Regions from separate parts of the Streptomyces sp. NBC_01304 genome, predicted to be linked through region 2. Evidence: riboswitches for the same ligand, from Rfam matches in the RefSeq annotation. Region 2 holds a riboswitch; the other holds the start of a gene.

Region 1 (6,399 bases), 5.2 Mb from region 2:
GTATAAACTCCGCGAACGAGGCAGAGAGTTGGCGTTCGCGGAGTATGCCCCCGCCCCTCTGACCCCTAGAGCAGACAGCGCCGTCCGCCCTGCCCACGATCGCCCCGCTCCACCCAGCCTGTCGAAGTGAGAGGCACCCACCATGCCGCTGCATGTCCCCCCGGCTCCCGCGCCCGCCCTGCGCAGCGTCCTCGCGGCACTCGGTTCTCCCACCGCCGTGCGCGAGGCCCGCACCCCGTCCCTGCGCAACGCCCAGGGACCCGTAAGCCCCGAACTCCCGCTGCCCGTGCACGTACTGGACCGGATCACTCCACTCGACGTCCCGCCACGGACCAGGCTCGCCGGCTGGCGCTTCCTCATCCGCAGCGGCGACCGCGCGGTGGCCGCGGGCGACACGATGCTGACCCCGGACGGCTGGGCCTTCTCGCACTTCTTCGAGGGTCCGTACGTCGCCGCCACCGAACGCGCCCTGCGCCAGGCGGAGACGATCCCCAGGCACTACCAGCCCCGCCTACTCTCCGTCCCTGAGCTGTACATGCTCACCCTGTGGCTGCACGGCGACACCGGCGCCGACGGCGGCGAGGGCACCCTTCAGCCCTCGGACCTGCTGGTACCCCTCGCCCCCGCCCCGCCCGGGATCGCCGCGCACCTGCCGCACCGTGCGGCCGACCTCCTTCCGGTCCTGACCCACCGGCTGGCTCCGGTCCCCCTCCTCGGTTCACCCGCCTGAGCGCTCTACTCCCACGTGCCCCGCGGCCCGCCCCGGCCGCGGGGCACCGTGCTGCCAAGGGCCGGCCACGTACGAGTGAAGGACCATCCGGACTAGCCCCATCCGGCCACCCCGAACCACCCGTCTGGGCAGTCGAGTTGGACTGAACCGTCCGCACGGGTGACGCGTCCTTACCGGGTGAAGCGAGCTGCCGGGAAATCCCTGCGGATTGGCGCCCGTAGGGCAACACTGGGAGCGCACCGACTGATACGGGGGGCGGTCATGAACACCGCATCGAGCCGCAGGACACTCACCACAACGCAGCGAAAGAAATCATCCATGTGCCAGCACCAGCCACCATGCCCCACAGCCGACTCCGCCGACCGGGAGGCAGCGCTCCTCATCGCGCACCACCCGGAGCAGGGCTGGAGCCTTCTGTGCAACGGCGTCCTGTTCTTCGAGGACACCGGTGAGCTGCTGCCGGACGGGCAGATCATCGCCCCGCACCGGCCGCTGGGCACCGAATCGGTGGTACGCGCGGCGTAAGCCACGCCTGTACGAGAAGGGCCGGCCCGGAGAAATCTCCGAACCGGCCCTGACGTATGCCCGGGGACACGTCCCCGCAGGGCCCGTCAGTTCTCGTACGCATCCAGGGGCGGGCAGGAGCAGACCAGGTTCCGGTCGCCGTACGCCTGGTCGATGCGGCGCACCGGCGGCCAGTACTTGTCGGCCGCGACCACTCCGGCCGGGAACACGGCCTCCTGACGCGTGTAGGCGTGCTCCCACTCGCCGCCGAGCACGGCCGCGGTGTGCGGCGCGTTGCGCAGCGGGTTGTCGTCCGCGGGCCACACGCCCGAGCCGACCTTCTCGATCTCGCCGCGAATGGCGATCATCGCCTCGCAGAAGCGGTCCAGCTCGATCAGGTCCTCGCTCTCGGTCGGCTCGATCATCAGCGTCCCGGCCACCGGGAAGGACATGGTCGGCGCGTGGAAGCCGTAGTCGATGAGCCGCTTGGCGATGTCGTCGACGGTGACGCCGGTCGCCTTGGTGAGCGGCCGCAGATCGATGATGCTCTCGTGCGCGACGAGCCCGCCGGGCCCGGTGTAGAGCACCGGGTAGTGCGGCTCGAGCCGCTTGGCGATGTAGTTGGCACCGAGCACGGCGACCTGGGTGGCGCGCTTGAGCCCCTCACCACCCATGAGACGTACGTACGCCCACGAGATCGGCAGGATTCCCGCCGAGCCCCACGGAGCCGCGGAGATCGGCCCGACACCCGTCTCCGGGCCGGCGGCGGGCTGCAGCGGGTGGTTGGGCAGGTACGGCGCCAGGTGCTCGCGCACACCGACCGGACCGACACCGGGACCGCCGCCGCCGTGCGGGATGCAGAAGGTCTTGTGCAGGTTCAGATGCGAGACGTCGCCGCCGAAGTGCCCCGGCTTGGCAAGTCCCACAAGGGCGTTGAGGTTGGCGCCGTCCACGTAGACCTGACCGCCGGCCTCGTGCACCTGGGCGCAGATGTCGGCGACGTGCTCCTCGAACACACCGTGCGTCGAGGGGTACGTGATCATCAGCACGGCCAGCTCGTCGCGGTGCTTCTCGATCTTGGCGCGCAGGTCGTCGTAGGAGATCTCGCCGTCGTCGGCGGTCTTGACCACGACGACCTTCATGCCGGCCATCACGGCGCTCGCGGCGTTGGTGCCGTGCGCGGAGGACGGGATGAGGCAGATGGTGCGCTGGGTGTCGCCGTTGGCCCGGTGGTAGCCGCGTACGGCGAGCAGACCGGCGAGCTCGCCCTGCGAGCCGGCGTTGGGCTGCAGCGACACCTTGTCGTACCCGGTGACCGTCGCGAGCTGCTCCTCCAGCTCACGGATGAGCGTGAGGTAGCCCTGGGCCTGGTCGGCGGGCGCGAAGGGGTGCAGGCCGCCGAACTCGGGCCAGGTGACGGCCTCCATCTCGGTGGTGGCGTTGAGCTTCATCGTGCAGGAGCCGAGCGGGATCATGCCCCGGTCGAGCGCGTAGTCACGGTCGGAGAGGCGCCGCAGGTAGCGCAGCATCGCGGTCTCGGAGCGGTACTGGTGGAAGACCGGGTGCGTCAGGAACTCGTCGCCGCGCAGCAGGCCCTCGGGCAGCGTCTCGTCGGTGCTCGCGTCGAGCGCCTCGATGTCGGCCTCGGTCCCGAAGGCGGCCCAGACTGCGGCCAGTTGGGTACGCGTGGTGGTCTCGTCACAGGAGACAGAGACGTGGTCGGCGTCGATCAGGTGCAGGTTGACCCCGCCCTCACGGGCGGCGGCGACGACCTCGGCGGCCCGCTCCGGCACCCGGGCGGTCAGGGTGTCGAAGTAGTTGCCGTGCACGATCTCGACGCCACCGGCCTTGAGCCCCTCGGCGAGGATCGCGGCGTAACGGTGGGTGCGGCGCGCGATGTCCTTGAGGCCCTCGGGCCCGTGGTACACGGCGTACATGCCGGCCATGACGGCGAGCAGCACCTGGGCGGTACAGATGTTGCTGGTGGCCTTCTCCCGGCGGATGTGCTGCTCGCGGGTCTGCAGCGCCAGGCGGTACGCCTTGTTGCCGTCGGCGTCGACGGAGACCCCGACGAGGCGCCCCGGCAGGCTGCGCGCGAACTTCTCACGGACGGCCATGTAACCGGCGTGCGGTCCACCGAAGCCCATCGGCACACCGAAGCGCTGCGAGGTACCGACGGCGATGTCCGCGCCGAGCTCGCCGGGCGAGGTGAGCAGGGTCAGCGCGAGCAGATCGGCGGAGACGGTGACGATCGCACCGAGCTCGTGGGCCTGCTCGATGAGGGGCTTCAGATCGCGCACGGCGCCCGAGGCACCGGGGTACTGCAGCAGCACGCCGAAGACGCCGCGCTCGGCGATCTCGGTCGGAATGCCGGCGGACAGGTCCGCGACGACGACCTCGACGCCGGTCGGCTCGGCACGCGTCTCGATCACGGCGATGGTCTGCGGCAGGGCGTCGGCGTCGATCAGGAAGACACCGCCCTTGACCTTGCCGACGCGGCGGGCGAGCGCCATGGCCTCGGCGGCCGCGGTGCCCTCGTCGAGCAGCGAGGCACCCGAGGTGGGCAGCCCAGTCAGGTCGGCGACCACGGTCTGGAAGTTGAGCAGCGCCTCGAGGCGGCCCTGCGAGATCTCCGGCTGGTACGGCGTGTAGGCCGTGTACCAGGCCGGGTTCTCCATGACGTTGCGCAGGATCACCGGCGGCGTGAAGGTGCCGTAGTAACCGAGGCCGATCATCGGGGCCAGGACCTGGTTGCGGTCCGCGAACGCGCGCAGCTCGGCGAGGACTTCGGCCTCGGTGCGCTCCGCGGGCAGTCCGAGGGCCTCGGCGCTCTTGATCACATCCGGGACCGCGGCCGCGGTCAGCTCGTCGAGCGAGCCGTACCCGACCTGGGCGAGCATCTTGGCGCGCGCCTCGGCATCGGGGCCGATGTGGCGCTGCTCGAAGGGGATGCCACGCTCCAGCTGGGCGAGCGGAATGCGGTTGGCGGTCATGAGTGAGGCCTCCTGGTCGATGCGACCTGCGAGGGGTACCACGGCGCGGGTACCCGGACGGCCTCCCCCTCTGTCATCTCAACCTGAGAGTTTCGCCGGCCCGCCAGGCAAAACCAGGCATGCCGACTTGCACCGTCGGTGAGGAGGGGATTCGAACATTCCGCCCGATGCCCGCCCTGCTTTCCAGAGTGACCTCGCCCGCGCGGTACAGGGGCCTGAGAGATTCCGGGGAGGAGTTGCTCCTTCGGCGCCCCCGGTGATGGCCGGGGAACTCTCCCGCACGGGGTCAGCAGCTGCGAGCCAGCCTACCGTGTGCCCACCTACCTGCGAGGACCACCCGGACAGCGGATCAACCTTCGAGTGGCCGTCACCCAGAATGTGCTCTTTTGTAGGGGATACGGATGGTGTGACGTGTTGGAGGGACCGTGCAGACCGATATCGATCCCCGCAGCTTGATCGGACGCAAGGCGTACGACCGCAAGGGCACCAAACTCGGCACGGTCGACGAGGTCTACCTCGACGATGCCACCGGCACCCCGGAGTGGGCGGCGATACGCACGGGCCTGTTCAGCAGGGACGCCTTTGTCCCCCTGGAGCCCAGCGAACTGGTCGAGGGAACACTGCGTGTCCCGTTCGAACGCGCCCTCATCAAGGACGCCCCCGACTTCGGCGTCGGCCGCCACCTCTCCCCCGAGCAGGAACTGCAGCTCTACCACCACTACGGCCTCGACGTCGCCGCCCCCGCCGAGACCCCGCCGGACCGCGACTTCGGGCGCATCGCCGGCTCCGAGGAAGCCTGACTCCCCGCTCACACGCCCGCGAGGGGGCTGCTGGGGACTCACCCCCGCAACGCCCACCCCGGCGCCGCACGCCGTCGAAGGTCAAGCCCCGGTACGCGCCTTCTCGACCACGTCCGGCACGGCGACCAACGGCAGCGGCTCGGCCGGCTCCAGCTCAGGATCATCGGTCCTGAAGGTCCGCACCCGCCCGGGCACCGACCCCGGCGTCTCGAACCGCACCGTGACCCGCCCCAGCCCGCTTCCCTGCACCCACCCGTGCCCGAACTCGCCGTGCCGCACATCGTGCCCGGCATGCCAGCGCCGCTCCGCGGGACCCGCCTCCGGCTCAGCGGAGCCCTTCCCCACGTCGTCCCGCTGCGTGTCCTCGGCCGACGTCCCACCCCCGCGCATCCCGTTCTCCTCGTCCCCCTGGACCATGAGCCCGGACTGCACCTGAGCCTGCGCGAACAGATCCTCCTGGGTGTAGTCCGCGAGCCCGCTGACCCCGACCCCGAGCAGCCGCACCCCGCCCGTGGTGTCCACTGACTCCAGGAGCCGAGCCGCCGCCTCCCGCACCACGGCAGGGTCGTCCGTCGGCCCGCGCAGCGTCTCCGACCGGGTCAGCGTCGAGAAGTCGTACCGCCTGACCTTCAGCACCACGGTCCGCCCGGACCGCTCCGCGGCCCGCAACCGCTGCACACACCGCTCCGCGAGCCGCGCCACCTCGAGCCTGACCCGCACCCGGTCGTGGATGTCCACGTCGAAGGTGTCCTCGACCGAGACGGACTTGGTGTCCCGCTCGGCCACCACGGGCCGCTCGTCGTGCGCCAGCGCCATCGCGTACAGATGCCCGCCGTGCGCCTTCCCGAGCAGCCGTACGAGCTCGTCCTGGCCCGCCCCGGCGATCTCCTCGATCGTCGTGATCCCGGCCCGCCGCAGATGGTCCCCGGTCGCAGGACCGACGCCCGGCAGCGTACGCACCGACATCGGCCCGAGCAGTGCCCGCTCGGTGCCCGGCTCGATCAGCCGCAGCCCGTCGGGCTTGGCCTCCTCCGAAGCGATCTTCGCCAGCATCTTGGACGCGGCAAGTCCGACCGACCCGGTCAACCCCGTCACGACCCGTATGTCCGCCCGCAGCCGCTCCCCCACCGCCCGCGCCGAGGCCTCGTCCCAGGCCACGTCCCCGGCCTCCAGGTCGACGAAGGCCTCATCCAGACTCAGCGGCTCGACCAGCGGCGACAGCTCCCGCAGCAACGTCATGACCTGCTCACTGATCTCGCGGTACAGCCCGAAGCGCGGCACCAGATAGGCGGCATTCGGTGCCAGCCGCCGCGCCTGCCCCATGGGCATCGCCGAATGCACCCCGAACCGACGCGCTTCGTACGAGGCCGTC
Region 2 (6,399 bases):
CAGCGCGGCCTGGTTGGCCGAGGCGCCCGAGTGCGGCTGCACATTGGCGTACTCGGCGCCGAACAGCTCCTTGACCCGGTCGATCGCGATCTGCTCGGTCACGTCCACGTGCTCGCAGCCGCCGTAGTAGCGGCGGCCCGGGTAGCCCTCGGCGTACTTGTTGGTGAGGACGGTGCCCTGCGCCTCCATGACCGCGACCGGAGCGAAGTTCTCCGAGGCGATCATCTCGAGCGTGGACTGCTGACGGTGCAGCTCGGCGTCGACCGCGGCGGCCACTTCCGGGTCGAGCTCGTGCAGCGGGGTGTTGAGAACAGACATGGGCTCGGTCCTCACTCGCCGGTCTCGGCGAACTTGGTGTACTCGTCCGCGGAGAGCAGGCCCTCCGGCTCACCGGAGATGCGCACCTTGAACAGCCAACCACCCTCGAACGGGGCGGAGTTGACCAGCGCCGGGTCGTCCACGACGTCCTGGTTGATCTCGGTGACCTCGCCGTTGACGGGGGAGTACAGGTCGCTGACCGACTTGGTGGACTCCAGCTCGCCGCAGCTCTCACCGGCCTCGACTTCGGCGCCGACCTCGGGAAGCTGCACGAAGACCACGTCGCCGAGCGCGTTCGCCGCGTGCTCCGTGATGCCGACCGTCGCCACGCCGTCCTCGGCGGGCGTCAGCCACTCGTGCTCCTTGCTGTAGCGCAGCTGCGCGGGGTTGCTCATGGCCTGAATTCTCCTGTACGCGGGGGAGTGCTGGTGGACGAGGGAAAAGTACGGAAGCTGTGGAAGGTCAGGGTCACTTCTGGCGCTTGTAGAAGGGCAGAGCGACGACCTCGTACGGCTCGTGGGTGCCGCGGATGTCGACGCCGACGCCCTTGCTGCCCGGCTCCGCGTGCGCGGCATCGACGTACGCGATGGCGATCGGCTTGCCGAGCGTCGGGGACGGGGCACCGGACGTGATCTCACCGATGACCTCGCCGTCGGCTCCGCCCATGGCAGTTACAGACATGCCCGCGCGCGGGACCCGGCGGCCCTCGGCGATCAGGCCGACGAGCTTGCGCGGCGGCGCCGTCTCGGCACGCTCGGCGGCGGCCGCGAGCGCCGCCCGCCCCACGAAGTCCTCGGAGTGCGAGGTCTTCTCGAACTTGACGACCCGGCCGAGCCCGGCGTCGAACGGCGTCAGCTCCGCCGTCAGCTCGTGCCCGTACAGCGGCATGCCCGCCTCCAGGCGCAGCGTGTCCCGGCAGGAGAGGCCGGCGGGCACCAGGCCCACGGGCGCGCCCGCCGCCATCAGCGCCTGCCACAGCTGCTCCGCGTGCGCCGGGTCGACGAACAGCTCGAAGCCGTCCTCGCCGGTGTACCCGGTGCGGGCGATCAGCGCGGGCACGCCCGCGACGGTGCCGGGCAGGCCCGCGTAGTACTTGAGGCCGTCCAGATCGGCGTCCGTGAGTGACTTCAGGATGCCGGGGGACTCGGGGCCCTGGACGGCGAGCAGCGCGTACGCGTCGCGGTCGTCGCGGACCTCGGCGTCGAAGCCCTCGACGCGGGCGGTGAGCGCGTCGAGCACGACCTGCGCGTTGGAGGCGTTGGCGACGACCATGTACTCGGTCTCGGCGAGGCGGTAGACGATCAGGTCGTCCAGGATGCCGCCGTCCTCGGCCACGATCATGGTGTAGCGGGCGCGGCCGACACCGACCGAGCCGATGTTGCCGACGAGCGCGAAGTTCAGGAAGTCCGCGGCGGCGGAGCCGATCACGGCGATCTCGCCCATGTGCGAGAGGTCGAAGAGTCCGGCCTTCGTACGGACGGCGTTGTGCTCGTCACGCTCGCTGCCGTACCGCAGCGGCATGTCCCAGCCCGCGAAATCGGTCATGGTCGCGCCCAGTGCACGATGCACGGCATCGAGGGCGGTGAGACGGGGGACAGTGCTCATAAGTGTGGCTCCCAGGGCATGACTGGCGAGGTCGATCCTCCCCATCTGTCATAAACCTGAGAGGTTCACCACGCCCGCACGTATCAAGTACGCATCTGGGGGCGCGGCTTGCACCTTGGGTGGAGCCACGGCTGCGGCCCGCTTTTCAGATCTGCCTCGCCCGCGCGGTAACTGGGCCTGAGAGATTCAAGGGAGGGACTTGCTCCTTCGGCGCCCCAGCCCGACGACGTCTGGGGGCTCTCCCGCGCGGATTCAAGCGGCCGGTATGCAGTTGGCGGGCACATCATTGCACGTCTTCGGGGGACGTAATGAGGTTGTGCCGCATTACCGGCTCTTTACACTCGTCGTCAGAGAGTTACGTGAACGGCATCGGGGAGGACGATCACGTTGCAGAGAACCAGCGCGTACGCGACCACCACCGGGGTCGCCATACCGAAGCAGGCGGGCGCGCCCGCACGAGAGGCCGTGGGCGGCGCTGGCCCTGTGGTGCGTGACCTCCGGGACAGGGCGGGACGCACCCCCCGCCGGCTCTTCTTCGCCGAGGGCGACCTGGTCGTCGTCTCCGGACTGCCCGGCAGCGGCAAGACCACCTTGATCAAGCGGGCGGTCGCCGCTCCTCGTCTCGACTCGCAGGACGCCCGGGACCGCTGGGCGGACCGCATGCCCAGGCTCCTTCCGTACGCCGTCTACCGTCCGCTGGTCCGCCTCGCCCACTTCGCCGGACTGCGCCGGGCACTGCGCTCGGGCGCGAGCGTCGTCGTGCACGACTGCGGTACGCAGACGTGGGTGCGGCGGTGGCTGGCCCGGGAGGCCGCCCGCCGGGGCAAGGGCCTGCACCTGCTGCTGCTCGACGTGGACAAGACCACCGCACTGGCCGGGATGCGCGAGCGCGGCCGGGGCGTCTCGCGTTACGCCTTCGCCCGCCACCGCAGGGCGGTCCGCCGCCTGGTGGGCGACGCCGAGCGGGGCCGGATCCCGGCGGGCTGCGCCTCGGCGGTGCTGCTCGACCGCGATGCGGTGGACACGCTGCAGGGGATCACCTTCGGCGGCTGACCGGACGCCGGTGACGTACCGGCAGCAGGCAGAAAACCAACGACAAGGGACCCCGCACCTGTCAGGTGCGGGGTCCCTGCGTTCAGCGGCTGCCGCTACTTCAGGCCCGGGATGAGCCCCGCCAGCGGGTTGGCCGGCGGCGTCAGGCCCGGGATGGCGGGCGTCGCGGCCGGCGGCATCAGGCCGGGGATGGGCAGCAGGTTGGGCAGCGCGGGCAGGCCGGCCGGCGGCTTCAGGCCGCCCAGGATCGCCGACAGGTCGATGCCGAGGTTGCCGAGGCCGACCTGGAGCACCAGGTCGATGGCGAGCTTCGGGACCAGCTGGAGGGACGCGACGAGCTTCAGGACGTCGCCGCCGGTCGCGGCCTTCACCAGGACGTCGACCTCGGTCTTGAGGGCCGCCTTCGCCTTGGCGATGGCCTCCTTCTTCTTGTCGTCGTCCGCCTTCTTGGCGGCGGCCGCCGCGTCCTTGGCCGGCTCGGCCGCGGTGTCGGCGGGCGGCATGGCGGCGGGGTCGGTGACCGGCGGCTCCGGCTCGGCGTCCTTGGTGGTGGAGAACACCTCGTCCAGGGCGGCGTACACCGCACGCTGGTCGCCGGCGTCGGCCTTGCCGGAGGAGGTGCGCGAGGCGAACTTCTCGATCGCGGAGTAGAGCTTGTCGATGCTCCGCTCGACGCGCACCGCGCGCTCGTCCTCACCGGCCCGGGCGGCGGCCACGCGGTCGGGGTCGTTGGCCGCCATGGCGGGGGCCGCGGCGAGGGCGACCGTGCCGGCGGAGAGGGACACGGAGACGGCGAGGGCGACGAGGGTTCTGCTGACCTGCATGGTGAATTCCCTTCAGGGGGTGGGGGGTTGGGGTGTTTCGGGCGTACGGAGGATCAGTGCAGGCCGGGGAAGGCCGGGGGGAACGCGGGCGGCGCGGGCGGCAGGCCCGGCCAGGCGGGAGGCGGCGTGGCCGGCAAGGAAGGCCAGGCGGGCGGTGTGGCGGGCAGGGACGGCCAGGCGGGCGTCGACGGGGGAGTGGGCGTGGCCGGCCATGCGGGCAGGGCGGGCGGCACGGTCGGCGTCTGAGGCGTCTGAGGCGTCTGAGGCGTCGTCGCGGGAGCGGTCGGAGTCGTGGGCCCGGTGGGGTCCGCCGGGTCGGGCAGCGTGGGCATCTTGTCGATGTACTCGTCGAGCCCCACCGCGCTCAGCAGGTCCGTGACGAGCTTCGGCACGGCCGCCTGGGAGATCCCGGCCGCGAGCCAGTCGCCCTCGCCCGCGGCGTTCACCAGGCGGTCGACCTCCTTCTTCAGCGCGATGCGCGCCGTGCCCGCGGGCCAGTCGCCGGGCCGCTGTCCGGGCGGCGCCTCGGCCAGCAGGCCGTCCGCCTCCGTCATGACCTGGTCGAGCTTGTCCTCGTCGACGATGTTGATGGCGGTCAGCGGCGAGTTCATGAGCTCGTCGATCGCCGCGAGCAGCGACTCCATGTCCCGCGCGGTCCGGGGCATCGAGGGACGCCCGGCCACGCTCGAGTCGCCGGTGGCGGCGGGTGCCGCAGCCATCGCCGGTGCCGTGCCCATGACGCCGAGGGCGAGCGCGCCGCACAGGGACGCGCTGACGGCGAGCGAGGCGGCGGTGCGCGGTCCCGGCGATCTCCGCGCCGATGCCGACGCCGATCTCTGCGCTCTCATCAGAGAGTCCCTTCTGAGGTTGATCTGTGATGGGGATCTGCGGTTGATATCTGCGGTTGGTACTACGCACACCCTCGAAGCGCCCACCACGCACCGCAACCGGACAGCAACTCAGCGTGTCCATTTGGGTGCACCCCGGCGCCGCCCGGGGGTGCGGCGTTAGGGTTTCGGCGCAGGCAAGGCGGTCGCGAGCAGGTGGTTGAAGAGATGGACATTCCCGGGCAGGGCGCACACGCCCATCCGTACGGCGGCTGGCCCGCCAATGAGCTGGAAGAGGTCCTCGCGGCCTCGGTGGGCGCCGGTCCCTCGGCGGGCGGCCGGCTCGTCGAGGTGCTCGGCCGCAGCCGGGTCTGGATCCCGCTGCCGAACGGCGGCTCGCAGGACAGCCCGAACCTCGACCTGCCCACCATGGACATCGGGGGAGCGGCCTACGTTCCCGTCTTCAGCTCCGAGCAGCAGTTCCGCCAGGTCGTCGGCGAGCACATGGCCTGCACCGTGGCCCCCGCCGTCGAGTTCGCCCGCGGTCTGCCCCCGCTGCTCGGCATCGCCGTGAACCCGGACGGCACCGTCGGCGTCCCGCTGCCCCCGCCCGCCGTGGCCGAGCTGTGCCGGGCCGGGCGGACCCCGCTGGACGGTCCCGCGAGCGGCGGCCGCGTACGCCTCTTCGAACCGGACTGGCAGCACGACCCGATGGACTTCCTGTCGGCGGCCGCCGAGGAGTTCGCGGCGACCGGCGTGGTCACCAGCGCCCGGCGGTGCCTCGCGAGCGTCGAGGGCGGGGAGCCGGTCATGTTCGTCGGCGTGGAGCTCTCGCAGTGGGAGGGCTCCGCCCGTAACCTCCCCATGGACGCCCTCGGCCGGGCGCTCGGCCGCACCCCGGTGGCCTGGCCGGTGAATCTGGTGCTGCTCGACGTGGCCCAGGATCCGGTGGGCGACTGGATGCGCGAACGGGTGCGGCCCTTCTACCAGCGGTAGCCGTCGGCCGTGAGCCGTCGGCAATCAGCTGTCAGCGGCAGCGATCGGCGCGAGCGCCGATCCGGTGCCGGTGCGGCCGCATAAGCTGGTTTCCTCACCCGGGTATCCGGGCCGCCGGGGCGATCCGGCCGGGGAGATTCGACGATTGTGTACGGGACACCATTCCAAGGGGGCAGGTCTTCGGTGAGTGCGTCGCCCACGGCTGCGGCCGGGCAGGTCGAGCACATGCTGCGCCAGGTGACACCGGGGCGTTACGACGCGTACGAGTCGCTGCTCGCGGCCCTCGCGGACGGCCGGCTCTGGATGCTGCTCCTGCACGGGCAGGCCGGCTCGCCCGACGCCCAGTACGGCAACCGCGAGGTCGACGGGTACGGCTACGCGCCCTGCGTGACCTCCGCCCAGGAGCTCGCCGCCTCCGGCTGGACACGGGCGTACGAGGTCGTCGGCGGCCGCGATGTGGCCGCCATGCTCTACCCCGCCCAGTACGGCCTCTGGCTCAACCCGCACGACCCGGCCGGTGGCGTCGGCATCCCCTGGCTCGATCTGCGACGCATCGCCACGGGACTGGACAAGGTGCCCGCAGGACCACTGCGCATTTCCGAACCCACCATTGAAATCCCGCAGTTCTACGCTCAACTCACTCAAAACGCCCACCGCACACCGGCGTTGCGCTCGCTCCGTCGTGCCTGGGTGCAGCCCGCGCTCGGTGCCCCTTATCTGGCGATCGGTCTGGATGTGTACGACACCGGGCCGTCCGCGGTGGATGCGGTGCGCGC

What was found. Region 2 has a riboswitch for glycine ahead of gcvT (glycine cleavage system aminomethyltransferase GcvT). Riboswitches for the same ligand answer to the same signal wherever they lie in the genome.
Region 1: another riboswitch for glycine. It lies ahead of gcvP (aminomethyl-transferring glycine dehydrogenase); the one in region 2 lies ahead of gcvT (glycine cleavage system aminomethyltransferase GcvT).

The regions. Positions count from the first base shown of each region.
Region 1 covers NZ_CP109055.1:9,065,186-9,071,584, reverse strand. The annotation lists gene OG430_RS40345 (hypothetical protein) at 143-730, shown strand; gene OG430_RS40340 (DUF5999 family protein) at 1,049-1,255, shown strand; gene gcvP (aminomethyl-transferring glycine dehydrogenase) at 1,342-4,227, opposite strand; glycine riboswitch at 4,288-4,420, opposite strand; glycine riboswitch at 4,421-4,516, opposite strand; gene OG430_RS40330 (PRC-barrel domain-containing protein) at 4,653-5,027, shown strand; gene OG430_RS40325 (DNA polymerase IV) at 5,109-6,399, opposite strand, start outside.
Region 2 covers NZ_CP109055.1:3,845,870-3,852,268, reverse strand. The annotation lists gene glyA (serine hydroxymethyltransferase) at 1-318, opposite strand, end outside; gene gcvH (glycine cleavage system protein GcvH) at 330-713, opposite strand; gene gcvT (glycine cleavage system aminomethyltransferase GcvT) at 787-1,923, opposite strand; glycine riboswitch at 1,959-2,078, opposite strand; glycine riboswitch at 2,079-2,178, opposite strand; gene OG430_RS16670 (AAA family ATPase) at 2,305-2,976, shown strand; gene OG430_RS16665 (hypothetical protein) at 3,072-3,800, opposite strand; gene OG430_RS16660 (hypothetical protein) at 3,854-4,648, opposite strand; gene OG430_RS16655 (enhanced serine sensitivity protein SseB) at 4,856-5,623, shown strand; gene OG430_RS16650 (enhanced serine sensitivity protein SseB C-terminal domain-containing protein) at 5,807-6,399, shown strand, end outside.